Starkeya sp. ORNL1: one gene and its partner. The protein of the gene in region 2 interacts with the protein of the main gene of each other region in a pairwise test. Links are inferred from orthologs where the notes say so. Each region holds a gene or a part of one and is shown on either strand. Other genes may lie near its edges.

Region 1 (4,940 bases), 640 kb from region 2 along the record:
GCTTCGCGAGCTCGGCAGCCTCGAGGACGGTCAGGTTGGAAAGCTCGTCGACGAGCTTCGACAGATCAGCCATTTTATCTAAGTCCTTGGATTTCGGTTCGAACCAGATTTTACCGGGAAAGCCTCACGCGGCTTCGTTCTCGCGGCCGTAAGCCCCGAACACGCGGGCGAGCTTCGCCGCCGGCGCGTTGACGACCTGTGCGATCTTGGTAGCCGGGGCGTTGATGAGCCCAATCAGCTTGGCGCGCAGTTCGTCCAGAGACGGCATCGTGGCCAGGGCCTTGACACCGTCGGGGTTGAGGGCGGTCTTGCCGAATGCCCCGCCAAGGATGACGAACTTGTCATTGGTCTTGGCGAAGTCGACGGCAACCTTCGGCGCCGCAACAGGATCGCTCGAATAAGCGATGATGGTCGGGCCCTTCAGCAGGGAGCCGACATGTGCGACGTCCGATCCTTCGAGAGCGATCTTCGCGAGGCGGTTCTTAGCCACTTTCACGGTCGCGCCGCTCGCCTTCATCTGCTGACGCAGCTTGGACATCTGAGCGACGGTGATACCGGAATAGTGGGCCACGACGACAACCGAAGTGCTCTTGAACACTTCGGAAAGCGACGCGACGAGCTCTTCTTTTTGCGCTCGATCCACTTCTCTTGCTCTCCGGTGGCGGATTGGGAGGATCCCGCTCCGCCGGTTTGCGCCTTGCCGGCCCATCTTCGAGAAGACGGGTCGACGCTTAGTTCCTGTCCCCCTGGGACCCGGAAATTCCGGCCAAGGCGCTGGTTCGAGCCGAAACCCAACGACCGGCAAGCCGGGCATCACGTCTCGGTCGTACCCCGTCTATGCAGGCCCCGGATTGGGATTACGCCGGGCTTTTGAGGGCGCGGCACCTGCAGTCTCGGACAGGACTTAGAGCGTGTTCCCCTTCCGTCCTTGGACATCGCGGAACATGCTCTAGGCCGGCAGGGCGAGCCCCACCGGCCCCTTCGTCCGGGTTAATGGACGAAAGTCTGAAATTTCTTCGATATCGCCCCGAACGAGTCCGGAGCGAAACCTGCCATATAGAGGGTCGAAGTGGATTTGTCACCCCCGATAGCATCAGGGGCTTGACATTTCCACATAGCGGCGATCACGCCACCGCGACCTCGATCAGGCGCCGGCACCCGCGGTGAGCACCGTGGCCGGCTCGACCTTCACGCCCGGGCCCATGGTCGAGGACACCGCGATGCGCTGGACATAGGTGCCCTTGGCGCCGGTCGGCTTGGCGCGGACCACCGCGTCGGCGAAGGCGCGGATGTTCTGGGCCAGCTTGTCGACCGGGAACGAGGCCTTGCCGATGCCGGCGTGGATGATGCCGGCCTTCTCGACGCGGAACTCGACGGCGCCGCCCTTGGCAGCTTCCACCGCGCCCTTCACGTCCATGGTCACGGTGCCGACCTTCGGGTTCGGCATCAGGCCGCGCGGGCCGAGCACCTTGCCGAGACGGCCGACCAGCGGCATCAGGTCCGGCGTGGCGATGCAGCGATCGAACTCGATGGTGCCGCCCTGGACGATCTCCAGGAGGTCCTCGGCGCCGACGATGTCGGCACCGGCCGCCTTGGCCTCGTCGGCCTTGGCGCCGCGCGCGAACACGGCAACGCGCACGGTACGGCCGGAGCCGTTCGGCAGGTTGCACACGCCGCGGACCATCTGGTCGGCATGGCGGGGATCGACGCCGAGATTGATCGCGACCTCGATGGTCTCGTCGAACTTGGCGGTGGCCCGCTCCTTGATCATGCCCAGAGCCTCGTCGAGGCCATAGAGCTTCAGGCGATCGACGCCTTCACGGGTAGCACGGACACGCTTTGCAATGTTTGCCATCGGTTCAGCCCACCACCTCGAGGCCCATGGAACGGGCGGAGCCTTCGATCATGCGCACGGCCGATTCGACGGTGTCGCAGTTCAGATCCTTCATCTTCTTCTCGGCGATCTCGCGCATCTGGGCGTTGGAGATCTTGCCGACGAAGCCCTTGCCGGGCGTCTTCGAGCCGGAGCCGGGCTTCTTCTTGGTCTCGAGACCCGCCGCCTTCTTCAGGAAGTAGGAGACCGGAGGGGTCTTGAGCTCGAAGGTGAAGGAACGGTCCTGGTACGCCGTGATGACGACCGGGATCGGCATGCCCTTTTCCAGCTGGCCGGTCTGCGCGTTGAACGCCTTGCAGAACTCCATGATGTTCAGGCCGCGCTGGCCGAGCGCGGGGCCGATCGGGGGGGCGGGATTCGCCGACCCGGCGGGCACTTGCAGTTTGATATAGCCGGTAATCTTCTTCGCCATGTCTTACTCCCAATATGCGCCGGCGCTCCGCCGGCTTAGGGGTCCGTGGTGCGGGTTGAAGACGGTTGGCGACCGCCTTGCCCTCCCACGACCTGCCAGGGTGGCGCGAGCCGCCCCGGCGTGATCGCTCAGGTCTTTTCGACCTGCGCGAATTCCAGTTCGACCGGGGTGGCCCGGCCGAAGATCGACACCGCCACCTTGAGGCGCGAGCGGGCGTCGTCGACTTCCTCGACAATGCCGTTGAAGGAAGCGAACGGGCCGTCCGCGACCTTCACCGTCTCGCCCACCTCGAAGGTGATGGAGGGCTTCGGGCGCTCGATACCCTCCTGCACCTGCTGCAGGATGCGCATCGCCTCGCTCTCGGGGATCGGCATCGGCTTGTTGTCGGCGCCGAGGAAGCCGGTCACCTTCGGGGTATTCTTGATCAGATGGAACGCCTCGTCGGTGAGGTCCATCTTCACCAGCACATAGCCCGGGAAGAACTTCCGCTCGGCATCGACCTTGCGGCCGCGGCGTACCTCGACGACCTTCTCGGTCGGCACCAGCACCTGCTCGAACAGGTCGGTGAGGCCACGCTGCCCGGCCTGCTCCTTGATCGAGTCCGCGACCTTCTTCTCGAAGTTCGAATAGGCGTGGACGATGTACCAGCGCTTCGTCATCTCGCCTTCCCTCAACGGCCGATCTGCAGGAGCTGCGCCACGGCGAAGCTCAGGATCTGGTCCGCGACCAGGAAGAAGAGGGACGCCAGCACCACCATGACGAACACCATCGCCGTGGTGATGAGCGTCTCGCGACGGGTCGGCCAGGTGACCTTGCGGGTTTCCGCGCGGACCTGCTGAAAGAACTCGACGGGGTTCGTCTTCGCCATGCTCGTCTCGAAACGCCTCTAGCGCGGGGGAGTTATTCCCGCGCTGTCCACATCAAATCAAATGGGTAGAGCGGGCGTATAGCCTGTGCGGCGGGTTACGTCAAAGGACATGCTGAAGATTTGTACGCGCCACCGAATCCGCAAGTATGGGGAGCGCTGCAATCCTTGTCCTGCCGCCGTCTTCTTGAAGGTGGCAGGAGTGGAGGGACTCGAACCCCCAACCCCCGGTTTTGGAGACCGGTGCTCTAACCAGTTGAGCTACACTCCTAAGCACGCCGAGGCGGCCCGGGCGCTGTTCCTAGTTGATCCGGCCCGCACCTGTAAAGGGGCAGACGGCCCCAATTCACGCATCACGCCGCGGCTACGAGCACACGCCTGCGGAATATAGCGCAAAACGAATCGGGCGCCCTTGGGGGCGCCCGAAACATCTTCATTGCGAAGCAGAGCCTCGCTCACTCGATGATGCTGGCGACGACGCCGGCACCGACGGTGCGGCCGCCTTCGCGGATGGCGAAGCGCAGCTTCTCTTCCATCGCGATCGGCACGATCAGCGCAACGTCGACCGTCACGTTGTCGCCCGGCATCACCATCTCGGTGCCTTCCGGCAGCGTCACGATCCCGGTCACGTCCGTGGTCCGGAAGTAGAACTGCGGACGGTAGTTGGTGAAGAACGGGGTGTGACGACCGCCTTCTTCCTTGGTCAGGATGTACGCCTCGGCCTTGAACTTGGTGTGCGGCTTCACCGAACCCGGCTTGCACACAACCTGGCCGCGCTCGACGTCCTCGCGCTTGGTGCCGCGCAGCAGCACGCCGACATTGTCGCCGGCCTGGCCCTGGTCCAACAGCTTGCGGAACATCTCGATGCCGGTCACCGTGGTCTTCACCGTCGGACGGATGCCGACGATCTCGACTTCCTCGCCGACCTTCACGATGCCGCGCTCGACGCGACCGGTCACCACCGTGCCGCGGCCCGAGATCGAGAACACGTCCTCGATCGGCATCAGGAACGGCTGGTCGATCGGACGCTCCGGCTGCGGGATGTAGGCATCCACTTCGCTCATCAGCTTCTGGATGGCTTCCTTGCCGAGCTTCGGATCGCCGTTCTCCAGCGCCACCAGCGCCGAGCCGCGCACGATCGGAATGTCGTCGCCGGGGAAGTCGTACTTCGACAGCAGCTCGCGAACCTCGAGCTCAACCAGCTCCAGCAGTTCCTCGTCGTCGACCATGTCGCACTTGTTGAGGAACACCACCAGCGCAGGAACGCCGACCTGGCGCGCCAGAAGGATGTGCTCGCGGGTCTGCGGCATCGGGCCGTCCGCCGCCGACACCACCAGGATCGCGCCGTCCATCTGCGCCGCGCCGGTGATCATGTTCTTCACATAGTCGGCGTGACCGGGGCAGTCGACGTGCGCATAGTGACGGTTCGACGTCTCGTACTCGACGTGCGCCGTCGAGATCGTGATGCCGCGCGCCTTCTCTTCCGGCGCCTTGTCAATCTGGTCGTACGCCGTGAACGTCGCCCCGCCCGTCTCGGCGAGAACCTTCGTGATCGCCGCCGTCAACGACGTCTTGCCATGGTCGACATGGCCAATCGTACCAATGTTGCAGTGCGGCTTCGAACGGTTGAACTTCTCTTTGGCCATTGCATCTTCCCTTGCGCGGCAACCGAGCCACGAAAAATCGGGCGTGAAATAGGTGGTTTCAACGGTTTCCGCAAGCGCTTCGCCCCTCCGGCGCCGACACGGGCAGGCAAGCTATTTCATCGC
Region 2 (7,848 bases):
CTTGCCGGCGGGGGGCTGCGGCAGCACGGCGTGCGGATCGCCCGCACTGGGTGCGGCCGGCGCTCCGCCCGGATTGAGCAGTGTCTGCGGCGTGAAGCCGGGCGGTCCCGGGCGCGGCGAAGCGGGCGAGCCGGTGAAGGGCAGCGCCTGCGCCAACAGCGGCTGCTGATTCTGCGTCACCGCCTGCTGGGCGGCTGCCGGCATCGCGCCGAGAATGGCCGCAAGGCCCAGTGCCGCCGCAAGAAAGCCGCGCGCTGCCGCGAGCCGGGGCGGCGAACGAAGTGGCGACGGAACGGTGGCGGCGGTCACTGGCATGGTAGCCTTGTCGTGCCTCCAAACCGGGGCGAATTCAAGTCATTGCGATTGCCGTCCGGCTTGGACCACTGTCGGCGCCGTGCTACCGCGGGTGCGCTTCAAGGAAACCGCTCATGATCGATGCACTGACCCTGCTCCGCACCCGCAAAAGCCCGAAAATCTTCGACATCGCCGCCCCAGGCCCGAGCCCCGCCGATATCGACGCCATGCTCGCCATCGCCTCGCGCGTGCCGGACCACGGCAAGCTCGCACCGTGGCGCTTCGTGGTGTTCGAGGGCGAGGCCCGCGAGCGCGCCGGCGAGGCCATCGCCAGCGTCTTCCGGCAAGACAATCCGGACGCCGACGACGACCGTGTGAATATCGAGCGCACTCGGCTCTCCCGCGCCCCGGTGGTGATCGCGGTGGTCTCCAGGGCCGGCCCGCACGTCAAGATCCCGGAATGGGAGCAGCTGATGTCCGGCGCTGCCGCCTCGACGCTGCTGGTGCTCGCCGCCCATGCCCACGGCTATGCCGCGACCTGGCTCACCGAATGGTACGCCTACGACCCGCGCACCCGCGCCGCGTTCGGCCTTGCCGAGAATGAGCGCATCGTCGGCTTCGTCCATATCGGCACGCTCGCCAAGGCGCAGGAAGACCGTCCGCGCCCCGCGCTCTCCGACATCGTCACGAGGTTCTGATGTTCTACGAGCCGGGAAAGCGAGACCGCGATCGCCTGCCGCACAATCCGCTGAAGGCCATCGTCACGCCGCGCCCGATCGGCTGGATATCGAGCCTGGCACCGGACGGCACCGCCAATCTCGCCCCCTATTCCTTCTTCAATCTGGTGAGCGAGGCGCCGGATGTCGTCGCCTTCTCCAGCGATGGACGCAAGCACTCGGTCGAGAACATCGAGGCCACCGGCGAGTTTGTCTGCAATCTCGCCACGCTGGCGTTGATCGAGCAGGTGAATTTGACCTCCAAGCCGGTCGCCTCGCATGAAAGCGAGTTTGAACTCGCGGGGCTGGAGCGCGCCCGCTCGCATCTGGTGAAGCCGCCCCGCGTCGCCGCCTCGCCCTGCGCACTGGAGTGCGTCTGGACCGAGACCATTGAAGTAAAGGCGCGCGGCGGCGTGCCCTCAGGCCGCTTCCTGGTGTTCGGCGAAGTCGTTGGCATCCATATCGATGACAGCTTCATCGAGAACGGCCTGCTGCGCACCGAGCTTTTGCAGCCGCTCGCCCGCCTCGGCTATTTCGACTATTCCTGGGTCGACGGAGTGAAAACGCTGCCGCGGCCGAGATAACGGTACGGCATTCGGCGCATACAGCCTTCGTTCATGACAGAGTGTTTATCTGGAGCTGTGAGGCTGGCGGTGTAGCGTATTCGCGGCCTCGGCGAGGAACTCGGCACGGCGCTCCAAGCTTCCCTATCGTAAGCTTGGAACTCCTTGAAAGCAAATCAGTTTCCTTGCGTGTCCTGCCTGCAATATCGAAAGCGCGCGCTCGCCGGTAACATCGAATCGACCGCTCCCCCAGAGGCTTTTCCCTCCATGTCCGACGTCAATCGCCGTTCCTTCCTCGCCGGCCTGCCCATTGCCGGCCTTGCTCTCGGCCTGGGTGCCTGCAGCCAGACCTCAACGTCGGCCAACCGCACGTCGCTCATGGAGCCGATCACCCCGGCGCCGCTGGCCGCCATGCCCAGCAACGCTTCCATGTACGGCCCGGTGCAGGATCGCTTTCCCATCGCCGCGGTCGACACCTCGAACATCAATCCGGTGTTCCTGCGCCGCGAAGTCGACTACAGCGGCCGCGAAGCGCCCGGCACCATCGTGATCGATCCCAGCGCGCACTTCCTCTACTACATCATGCCGGGCGGCCGTGCGATGCGCTACGGCGTCGGCGTCGGCAAGGAAGGGTTCGCCTGGTCCGGCTCCGCGACCATCAATTCCAAGCAGGAATGGCCGGACTGGTATCCGCCGAAGGAAATGATCGCCCGCCGCCCCGACATCAAGTCGCAGCTCACCCAGCTGCAGAGCGGCATCGGCATGCATGGCGGCCCCGGCAACCCGCTCGGCGCCCGTGCCATGTATCTGTGGCAGAACAACAAGGACACGCTCTACCGCATCCACGGCACGGTGGAGCCGAACACCATCGGCACCAATGTGTCGTCGGGCTGCATCCGCATGATCAACCAGGACGCCATCGACCTCTACAGCCGCGTCGCGGTGGGCACCAAGGTCGTGGTGCTCGGCAGCGGGGCGAAAACCTCCTGACCGCAACCGATAAGGGTTGCAGCCAGTCTGTTGCGATGCAAACCTGCCCCGCACGGGGCAGGTTTTATTATGAGCGGGCGAATCATCACGCTGGCCCAGCAGAAGGGCGGCTCGGGCAAGACGACGGTCGCTGCGCATCTGGCAGTGGCCCTATCCCGCAATGGCGAGCGTGTGGCACTGCTGGATTGCGATCCGCAGGGCAGCCTCGGGGAATGGTTCGAGGCGCGTGAGGCGAACCTCGGCGAGGACCATACCGGCCTCGATTTCCGCACCGCCAGCGGCTGGGGTGCCCGGCGCGAGGCGCGCAGCCTCGCCCGCGACTACGACATCGTCGTCATCGACACCCCGCCGAAATCGGACATCGAATCCCGCCCGGCCATCGAAGCCGCCGCGCTGGTCGCGGTGCCGGTGCAGCCGACCCCGATCGATCTGTGGGCCACGCAGCCGACGCTGGAGATGATCGCCAAGGAGGGCGTCACCTCGCTGCTCATCATCAACCGCGCACTGTCGCGGGTGGCGCTCACCGAGGAGATCAGCGCCGCGATCCGCGCGCTCGGCCATCCGGCAGCGGAAACCCGGCTCGGCAACCGCGTCGCCTTCGCCGCCAGCATGGGCGACGGCCGGACCATCCTGGAGACCGCGCCCGGCAGCAAGGGCGCGCTGGAGATCGAGGCGCTGGCCGCCGAAATCAGGCGGCACATGGGGGCGTAAGGCCCCTCTCTTCACATTTCGCCGTCATCCCGGACGGCCGCAGGCCGAGCCGGGATCGCGAACGACCGGGATCGCCTCCTTCGCCGTGAAAAAGCAGAAGGCGCTCCCAACCTTCACGCGATCCCGGCTCTACGCACCTCGGTGCTTCGGCCGGGATGACGACTTGTGTAGAGGCGAAGCCGTCAGGCCGCCGCCTTATCCCTCACCACGTCCGGCGCCGTCGCCTCGTCGACCAGCGACGCCAGCGCCTCCTCAAGCGTCATCGAGGTCTGGTTCTGCGAGCCGAGCCGGCGGATGGAGACGGTGCGCTCCGCCGCCTCCTTGCGCCCGACCACGATCAGCGCCGGCACCTTGGCCAGCGAGTGCTCGCGGACCTTGTAGTTGATCTTCTCGTTGCGCACGTCGAGCTCGACCCGCAGGCCGGCTTTCTTCGCCAGCGCGACGATCTCCTGCGCGTACTCGTCACCCTCGGAGGTGATGGTCGCCACCACCGCCTGGATCGGCGCCAGCCACAGCGGGAAGTGCCCGGCGAAATGCTCGATGAGGATGCCGGTAAAGCGCTCCATCGAGCCGCAAATGGCACGGTGGATCATCACCGGGGTCTTCTTGGTGCCGTCGGCATCGACATAGAAGGCGCCGAAGCGCTCCGGCAGATTGAAGTCGATCTGCGTGGTGCCGCACTGCCATTCGCGGCCGATGGCGTCGCGCAGCGTGTATTCGAACTTCGGCCCGTAGAAGGCGCCCTCGCCCGGCAATATGCCGGTCTTGATGCGGTTGGACTGCGCCGCGATCTGCTCCAGCACCCGGCCCATCACCTCCTCGGCGTGGTCCCACACCTCGTCGGAGCCGACCCGCTTGTCGGGTCGGGTGGAGAGCTTCACGATGATCTCGTCGAAGCCGAAATCGGCATAGGTCGAGAGGATCAGATCGTTGATCTTCAGGCACTCCGCCGCCATCTGCTCCTCGGTGCAGAAGATGTGGGCATCGTCCTGGGTGAAGCCGCGCACCCGCATCAGCCCGTGCAGCGCGCCGGACGGCTCGTAGCGGTGCACCGCGCCGAACTCGGCGAGGCGCATCGGCAGGTCGCGATAGCTCTTCAGGCCGTGCTTGAAGATCTGCACATGGCCGGGGCAGTTCATCGGCTTCAGCGCGAACACGCGCTCGTCCTCGGTGCCGTCGCCCGCGGACTGCACCTTGAACATGTTCTCCTTGTACCAGCCCCAATGGCCGGAGGTCTCCCACAGCGACTTGTCGAGCACCTGCGGGGCATTGACCTCGGCATAGTCGGCGGCGAGCCGCCGGCGCATATAGGAGACGAGGCCCTGGAACAGGGTCCAGCCCTTCGGGTGCCAGAACACGACGCCCGGCCCTTCCTCCTGGAAGTGGAACAGGTCCATCTCCCTCCCGAGCCGGCGGTGGTCGCGCTTCTCGGCTTCCTCGAGCTGGTGGATATAGTTGTCGAGCTCTTCCTGGGTGCGCCAGGCGGTACCGTAGATGCGGGTCAGCATCGGATTGTTGGAATCGCCGCGCCAATAGGCGCCGGCCACCTTCATCAGCTTGAAGGCATTGCCGATCTTGCCGACGCTCGGCATGTGTGGGCCGCGGCAGAGATCGAACCAGGTGCCCTGCTTGTAGATCTTGATCGACTGGTCGGCAGGGATCGCATCCACCAGCTCGACCTTGAACGCCTCGCCCTTCTCGGCGAAGACGCGCTTGGTCTCGTCGCGGCTCCACACTTCCTTGGTGAAGGGCGCGTCGCGGGCGATGATCTCGCGCATCTTCTTCTCGATCGCAGCGAAATCCTCCAGCGAGAACGGTTCGTTGCGGAAGAAGTCGTAATAGAAGCCGTTCTCGATCACCGGGCCGATGGTCACCTGGGTACCCGGCCACAGCTCCTGCACCGCCTCCGCCAGCACGTGCGCGGCGTCGTGGCGGATCAGTTCCAGCGCTTCCGGGCTCTCGCGGGTGACGAGCTCGAACTTCGCATCGGTGGTGATCGGATCGGACAGGTCGGCCAGCGTGCCGTCGAGCTTCATGGCCAGCGACTTCTTGGCCAGTGACTTGGCAATCGACGAGGCGACCTCGGCGCCCGTGGTGCCGGGAGCAAACTCACGCACAGCGCCATCGGGGAAGGTGAGATGGATCATCGGCTTTTCTCCTGCCCACTCCTGCGAACCACGCAGGTAGGCTTGTTGGTCAGCGGTAATCAGTCGACTTTACGCACCCAGCTCGAAGGCCGGCGCGCATAGCGCCACGGCATATACCACACGCCATTTGGCGGCAATTCGACAGGCACCGCCTCGAATCCGGAGCCGCCCCAGGGGTGGCAGCGGCAGATGCGCCCCGCCGCCATCCAGCCGCCCGCCCAGGCGCCGTGGGTGGCGATTGCCGTATCGGCATATTCGGAACACGTCGGCAAATATCGGCACTGACGCCCCATGAAGGAGGACAGTGTATAACGATAGGTAAGTATCGGAATGCGCAGAATCGTGCGCGGTACGGCGCTGACGTAACGAAATATAACCTTTGGTAACTCACGATCGCTCATATTATTCACTTACAAATCAGACCGATGACCTGGCAGCTGACACGTTCTCGTCACATGCCGTTTCCTATTTTCGGCCGCGTTCAATTCCAACATTTCAGGTGAAATCCCATGCGCCGGATTGCGGTCCTTCCCACGCTCCTCGTCCTGTTCACTGCCGTGCCCGCTTTTGCCGAGGGCGGCAATTACATCACCCATGAGCAGCTCGACCTCTTGAAGGTGCTCGCGCCGCCGCCCGCCAATGATTCCGCCACCAGCAAGGCCGAGATCGAAGAGCTTCTGGTCATCCAGCAGAACAATACGCCCGAGCAGGTCGCCGCCGCCCAGGCGGACGTGCAGGAGAACGTGTTCCGCTTCGCCAATGTCTTCGGCCCCGACTTCACCCCGGAGAAGCTGCCCCTCGCCAAGGCGTTCTTCGCCAAGGTGGCCGAGGACGAGGGTTTTATCGTGGACCCCGCCAAGGACGTCTGGAAGCGCCCGCGCCCGCACAAGGCCGACAGCCGGGTCAAGCCGGGCATCACCATCTCCAACAGCGGCGCATATCCCAGCGGCCATGCCTCCTTCGCCTATCTCACCGCCGTGGTGCTCGCCAATATGGTGCCGGAGAAGCGCGCCGAGATCTTCGCCCGCGCCGCGGATTTCGCGCATAACCGCATGGTCGGCGGCCTGCACTACAAGACCGACATCGAGGCCGGCCGCATCGCTGGCACCCTGATCGCCGCCCAGGAACTGCAGAATCCGCAGTTCAAAGCCGATTTCGAGCAGGCTAAGGCCGAAGTCCGCCACGCCCTCGGCTACGGCAGCTGATCGCTTCGTAGCAGCGACTTGCGGCCGGCGGAAAGCGCCGGCCGCCATTCCGGCTTCACCGCGCATCGGGAACATCGCACCGTCCCCTGCATTATCGCAGGCCGTAGACGGAGCGTTGTCAGGGAGATACCCGATGCCAGCCACCCCACATCGTCTCCTCATACCGCTCGTGCTGTCGGCGCTTCTTGCCGCCGGCAGTGCCGGCGCACAAACCGCACCACCCCCGCCCGCCAAGCCGGCCGAGCCTGTCCCGGTTCCCAAGCCGCCGGAAGCCCCCCCGGCGACCGAGGCACCCGCGGACGAGCCGAGCGTCGACGCCGGCGACAAGGACATGCAGCGCGTGGCCGCGTGCAAGGAGCGTGCCCTCGCCCGGCTGAAGCAGCAATCACCTTCGGTCGAGGATATATTCATCGATGTCGACGGCCTCACCATCGCCGACGCCGACGGCAAGCTCGGCGACACCGCGGTGAAGGGCGTGCTGATGGGCGAGGCCTATATAAGGCGCGATCGCACCGATCGGGCGAACCGCTTCCTCTGCCTCACCGGCGCCGATGGCGAGGTGCTGTTCACCTTCTTCACCGAGCGATGAGGGCTCGGCGCGACTCACTCGGCGGCGGCAACCTGCCGGTTGGCGGCCTTGGCCTCGATCTGGCCGACCGCGTCGACCACCGCGTCGAAGGTCAGCATGGTCGAGGCGTGGCGCGCCTTGTAGTCGCGCACCGGCTCAAGTACCGCGAGCTCGGCCCAGCGCCCGTCGGGCGGCGCGCCGTTCTCCTTCAACATGCGGCGCATCGTCTCGCGCACCGCGCGCAATTCGTCGGCGGTCGAGCCGACCACCAACCCTGCCATGATGGAAGACGACGCTTGCCCGAGTGCGCAGGCGCGCACCTCATGGGCGAAATCCGTCACCTTGCCGTCATGCATTGCCAGGTCGATCGTCACCGTCGAACCGCAAAGCTTGGAATGCGCCGTTGCACTGGCGTCCGGCGTCGCGAGCCGGCCGAGGCGTGGTATGTCCGCCGCCAGCTCGATGATGCGCCTGTTATAGACCTCGTTCAGCATGCCGTGACCGTCCTGCGCGCCGGAACATCGGCGCGAAATATTGCGGGCCTTCGTCACTCCCCTATATAGGAGGGACTGTTCGCGGACGAAAGAAGCCGAAAGGCGACAAAGGCTGCGGACAAAGTCACGGTACATGATCGAGCGGCCAGACGCCGCCACG

Evidence for each region. The genes of interacting proteins can lie anywhere in the genome.
Region 1: the proteins of thrS (region 2) and rplA interact in binary tests that used the Escherichia coli proteins (3 or more experiments, as listed by UniProt). The link is inferred for Starkeya sp. ORNL1 from one-to-one orthologs.

What each region holds. Positions count from the first base shown.
Region 1 is NZ_CP048834.1:977,216-982,155, forward strand. Bases 1-2,996 are described here. They hold rplA (50S ribosomal protein L1), read right to left. Parts: upstream 1,856-2,996; coding sequence 1,145-1,855; downstream 1-1,144. Other genes in these bases: rplL (50S ribosomal protein L7/L12), read right to left, coding at 1-73; rplJ (50S ribosomal protein L10), read right to left, coding at 125-643; rplK (50S ribosomal protein L11), read right to left, coding at 1,860-2,306; nusG (transcription termination/antitermination protein NusG), read right to left, coding at 2,435-2,965; secE (preprotein translocase subunit SecE), read right to left, coding at 2,977-2,996. Outside these bases: more of secE, read right to left, coding at 2,997-3,174; tuf (elongation factor Tu), read right to left, coding at 3,627-4,817; G3545_RS04855 (hypothetical protein), read right to left, coding at 4,929-4,940. UniProt on the Escherichia coli protein: One of the primary rRNA binding proteins, it binds very close to the 3'-end of the 23S rRNA. Forms part of the L1 stalk. It is often not seen in high-resolution crystal structures, but can be seen in cryo_EM and 3D reconstruction models.
Region 2 is NZ_CP048834.1:333,564-341,411, reverse strand. Bases 2,940-5,853 are described here. They hold thrS (threonine--tRNA ligase), read right to left. Parts: upstream 5,422-5,853; coding sequence 3,457-5,421; downstream 2,940-3,456. Other genes in these bases: yidD (membrane protein insertion efficiency factor YidD), read right to left, coding at 5,481-5,822; parA (ParA family partition ATPase), read left to right, coding at 2,940-3,274. Also shown: G3545_RS01650 (hypothetical protein), read right to left, coding at 1-315; G3545_RS01645 (nitroreductase), read left to right, coding at 429-992; G3545_RS01640 (flavin reductase family protein), read left to right, coding at 992-1,594; G3545_RS01635 (L,D-transpeptidase), read left to right, coding at 1,841-2,563; more of parA, read left to right, coding at 2,633-2,939; G3545_RS01615 (phosphatase PAP2 family protein), read left to right, coding at 5,931-6,626; G3545_RS01610 (hypothetical protein), read left to right, coding at 6,760-7,215; G3545_RS01605 (iron-sulfur cluster assembly scaffold protein), read right to left, coding at 7,230-7,688. UniProt on the Escherichia coli protein: Catalyzes the attachment of threonine to tRNA(Thr) in a two-step reaction: L-threonine is first activated by ATP to form Thr-AMP and then transferred to the acceptor end of tRNA(Thr). The rate-limiting step is amino acid activation in the presence of tRNA.